Regions from separate parts of the Pseudoalteromonas sp. SA25 genome, predicted to be linked through region 1. Evidence: predicted binding sites of a transcription regulator. Region 1 holds the regulator's gene; the other holds the start of a gene.
What was found. Region 1 encodes MetJ, which represses methionine synthesis genes. Its sites were predicted from a motif close to TAGACGTCTAGACGTCTA; they were not measured.
Positions count from the first base shown of each region.

Region 2: the regulator MetJ is predicted to act here: its motif matches at 1,584-1,601, upstream of metK (methionine adenosyltransferase).

Region 1 covers NZ_WTKV01000001.1:261,574-264,056, reverse strand. Annotated here, with positions in the region: gene GQR45_RS01230 (malic enzyme-like NAD(P)-binding protein) at 1-1,006, shown strand, start outside; gene metJ (met regulon transcriptional regulator MetJ) at 1,089-1,409, opposite strand; gene metB (cystathionine gamma-synthase) at 1,699-2,483, shown strand, end outside.
Region 2 covers NZ_WTKV01000022.1:50,739-53,221, forward strand. Annotated here, with positions in the region: gene tkt (transketolase) at 1-1,398, opposite strand, end outside; gene metK (methionine adenosyltransferase) at 1,703-2,483, shown strand, end outside.

The DNA of each region.
Region 1 (2,483 bases):
TAATTTAGGTCCTTTAGCGTCTAAGCCCGTAATGGAAGGTAAAGCGTTATTGTTTAAACGTTTTGCAGGGCTTGATTCTATCGATATTGAAGTTAAGCACAAAACAACAGAAGACTTTATTAATACGGTTGCCAATATTGCCGACACATTCGGTGGTATTAACCTTGAAGATATTAAAGCACCAGAGTGTTTTGAAATAGAAAAAGCATTAATAGAGCGTTGTAGTATTCCTGTTTTTCATGATGATCAACACGGTACTGCCATTGTAACGGCTGCTGGTATGTTAAATGCGCTAGAAGTACAAGGTAAGTCAATTGAAGATGCAATTATTGTATGTTTAGGTGCAGGCGCTGCCGCTGTTGCGTGTATGGAGCTGTTAATTAAGTGTGGTGCACTGCGTGAACACATTTATATGCTTGACCGCAAAGGTGTTATTCATACCCGCCGCGATGACTTAAATGAATATAAACAGCTTTTTGCTAACAATACCGATAAGCGTACATTGCAAGATGTAATTGCAGATGCGGATGTATTTGTGGGTGTTTCTGGCCCTAACTTATTAGCGGCTGAAGATTTAAAGCTAATGGCTGCAAAACCAGTTGTGTTTGCATGTTCAAACCCAGATCCTGAGATTGATCCTGCACTTGCGCACGGCGCACGCAACGATTTAATCATGGCAACAGGGCGCTCTGATTACCCAAACCAAGTTAATAATGTTTTATGTTTCCCGTTTATTTTCCGTGGTGCACTTGATGTACGTGCAAGTGCTATTAACGATGAAATGAAAATTGCTGCAGTAGATGCTATTCGAAGTATTGCCAAAGAGCCAGTACCTGCAGAAGTTTTAAAAGCCGCTGGAGTAGATAAACTAGAATTTGGTGCGCAGTATATTATTCCAAAACCAATGGATCCACGTTTACTGCCGCGTATAGCAAGAGCTGTTGCACTTGCTGCTATTGAGTCAGGTGTTGCACAAATTGAGCTACCTGAAAACTATATGCAGTAAATCTATACAGTAGAGCTATGCAATAAAATTTAGACATAAAAAAACCTCAGTAATTACTGAGGTTTTTTTATCTTTGTAATATTTATTCTTCGTTTAAAACGGGTACTTCTAGACCCATTTCTTGCATTATTTTTTTAACTTCTTCTGGTACTTTTTCGGCGTTATCTTTACGTAAGTCATCGTCATTTGGTAAAGGTTGGCCAGTAAAAGCATGCAAAAATGCCTCACATAGCAATTCACTATTAGTAGCATGGCGAAGGTTATTGATTTGACGACGTGTACGTTCGTCAGTTAATACCTTTAATACATTTAGCGGGATCGAAACGGTGATCTTTTTAACTTGCTCTGATTTTTTACCGTGTTCTGCGTATGGGTGAATATACTCACCATTCCATTTAGCCATAAGATGTATCGTTGCCTCAGATTATTAATTTCTCACACGGTATAAAAAGCGTGTAAATATGCGTGAAATTCTATCGATTTAAAAAAGATAGTCAAATAATAGATACCGATCTATCTTAATAAGCCTATTGTAGGTGTAAAGATAAGCACACTTTTGTGAGCTAAAATGTGTTATTCGCAGAGGCCCCTTCTACTTTTAGCCATCTAGAGCTTTAAAATACTTTGACTTATCAAAACGGATAACTTACTCTTTTAGACGTCTAAACATCCAAATTAATCAGGTGACGAATATGAGCGAAAAAAACAAAGCGACCATTGCTGTACGTAACGGCGTTGATGCTGATAAACATCATGGTGCGGTGGTACCGCCAATTTATTTATCGACTACTTATTCGTTTGCCGACTTTGATACTAAGCGTGAGTATGATTATGGTCGTAGCGGTAATCCTAATCGTGATATTTTAGCTGAGACGCTTGCTAAGCTTGAAGGTGGCGCTCGTGGCATAATTACAGCTACAGGCATGGCTGCCGTGCATTTAGCTACTCAGCTACTTAATAGTGACGATACGTTAGTAATTCCACATGATTGTTATGGTGGCAGCTATCGTTTATTTACATCTTTACAAAAACGCGGACTACTAAAGCTCGAAATATTAGATTTAACAAAAGAAGAAAGCCTTCAACAAATTTTAGTAATTAAACCTAAGCTTATTTGGATAGAAACCCCAAGTAACCCAGTACTTCGTTTAACAGATATTAAAGCGGTTACCGATGTTGCAAAGCAATGCGGTGCATTGGTGGCTGCAGATAACACGTTTTTGTCGCCTGCCTTACAAAACCCTCTTAAGTTTGGTGTAGATATTGTGGTGCATTCAACCACTAAATACATTAACGGACACTCAGATGTAGTAGGCGGCGCTGTTATTGCAGCAACACAAAAGTTAGGCGATGAGCTTGCTTGGTGGGCTAATAACATTGGTATTACGGGTGCGCCTTTTGATAGCTATTTAACGCTTCGTGGTTTACGTACTTTAAATGTGCGCCTAAGGCAGCATCAAGAAAATGCACTGGCAAT
Region 2 (2,483 bases), on a different contig from region 1:
GCCGATTGAATCGTGCGTGTATACAAAAATGCTTGGTTGCTTCATTAATGCAGCCATACGTACAGCATTTTTTGCATATTCAACAAACATTAAGAACGTAGCACCGTAAGGAATAAAGCCTTTATGAAGGGCAATACCATTCATAATTGCCGACATACCAAACTCACGCACACCGTAATAAATGTAGTTACCGCTTGCATCATCGCGTGTTAAACCTTTAGAGCCATCCCAAATTGTTAAGTTTGAGCCAGCTAAATCGGCTGAGCCACCCATAAATTCTGGTAATAACGGACCAAATGCGTTTAATGCATTTTGAGATGCTTTACGAGACGCTGGGTTTGCAGGGTTTGCTTGTAATTGCTCAATGTACGCTTGAGATTTTGCAGCCCAATCGCCAGGCAGTTCGTTATTAATACGACGTTTGTATTCAGTTGCAAGCTCTGGGTATGCTTTTGCGTATGCTGCAAATTTTTCGTCCCAGCTTGATTCAAGCTGCTTGCCTTTTTCTTTGCCATCCCACTGTGCGTAAATATCATCAGGAATTTCGAAAGCATCGCCAGTCCAACCTAAAAATTCGCGAGATGCTTTAATTTCGTCATCACCCAGTGGTGCACCGTGACAATCATGGCTGCCTGATTTATTAGGTGAGCCGTAACCAATAATTGTTTTACAACAAATTAGTGAAGGTTTATCGGTAACGCTTTTTGCTTCTGCGATTGCAGCACTTACAGCATCGCTGTCGTGGCCATCAACACCACTAATTACATGCCAACCGTATGCTTTAAAGCGAGCCGGTGTATCATCTGTAAACCAACCTTCTACTTCGCCATCGATTGAGATGCCGTTGTCATCCCAAAATGCAACAAGTTTACCCAGACCTAATGTGCCTGCAAGTGAACCTGCTTCATGAGAAATACCTTCCATAAGGCAGCCATCGCCCATAAATGCATAGGTAAAGTGATCAACAATATCGTGACCTTCACGGTTAAACTGTGCAGCTAGCGCTTTTTCAGCAATTGCCATACCTACGGCATTTGTGATCCCTTGACCTAATGGACCCGTAGTAGTCTCGATTCCTGGTGCATAGCCATATTCAGGGTGACCTGGTGTTTTAGAATGCATTTGACGGAAGTTTTTAATTTCGTCCAGTGGTAAGTCGTAACCACTTAGGTGCAATAGAGAATAGATAAGCATTGAACCGTGGCCGTTTGAAAGAATAAATCTGTCACGGTCAGCCCACTCTGGATTCGTTGGGTTATGTTTTAGATAATCGCGCCATAATACTTCTGCGATATCAGCCATGCCCATAGGGGCTCCAGGGTGACCAGATTTGGCCTTTTGTACTGCGTCCATTGACAAGACGCGAATAGCATTTGCAAGTTCTTTGCGAGATGGCATGAATTCTCCTACCTTTATGTGTATTTGCGCGGGTATTTATGTGTTTGTTTATGCACCCAAGTAACTTGGGTTCGTTTATACCGACCATTCTTACTTATTGTGGGGGCTGTGTGCAATTAAAAACCCTATAAAAGTGAGGCATTATGAATATTTTTTAAGACCAAAAAGTTATTAGTAATTTTATTTAGACGTCTAGGCGTAAAAACACTATGCAAGGTGTTTTGTTTTCGATAAAATACGCCCCTTAATTTTTTAGCGCTAATACCGACGTTTGTGAAGCGCAATATTTGTGAGCAGAATTACAATGGCAAAACATTTATTTACTTCTGAATCAGTTTCTGAAGGTCATCCGGATAAAATCGCCGATCAAATCTCTGATGCGGTACTTGATGCTATCCTAGAGCAAGACTCTCATGCCCGTGTTGCATGCGAAACTTACGTAAAAACCGGTATGGTTATGGTTGGTGGTGAAATCACTACTAGCGCATGGGTTGATATCGAAGAAATTACACGTAAAACAATTCGTGACATTGGCTACACAAATTCAGACATGGGCTTTGATGCCGATTCATGTGCAATTTTAAACACTATTGGTAAACAGTCTCCTGACATTAACCAAGGTGTTGACCGTACTAGCCCAGAAGAGCAAGGCGCTGGCGACCAAGGCTTAATGTTTGGTTACGCATGTAACGAAACAGAAGTACTAATGCCTGCTCCAATTACTTACTCACACCGTTTAGTACAGCGCCAAGCTGAGGTTCGTAAAAGCGGCGAGCTTAACTGGTTACGTCCAGATGCAAAATCTCAAGTTACTTTTGCATACGAAAATGGCAAACCTGTAGGTATTGATGCTGTAGTGCTTTCTACTCAGCACAGCGAAGACATTTCGCAAAAAGATTTAGTAGAAGCTGTGATGGAAACAATCATTAAGCCGGTACTTCCTGCAGAACTTATCACAAGTGCAACTAAGTTTTTCATTAACCCAACAGGTCGCTTTGTAATTGGCGGACCAATGGGTGACTGTGGTTTAACTGGTCGTAAAATCATTGTAGATACATACGGTGGTATGGCTCGTCACGGTGGTG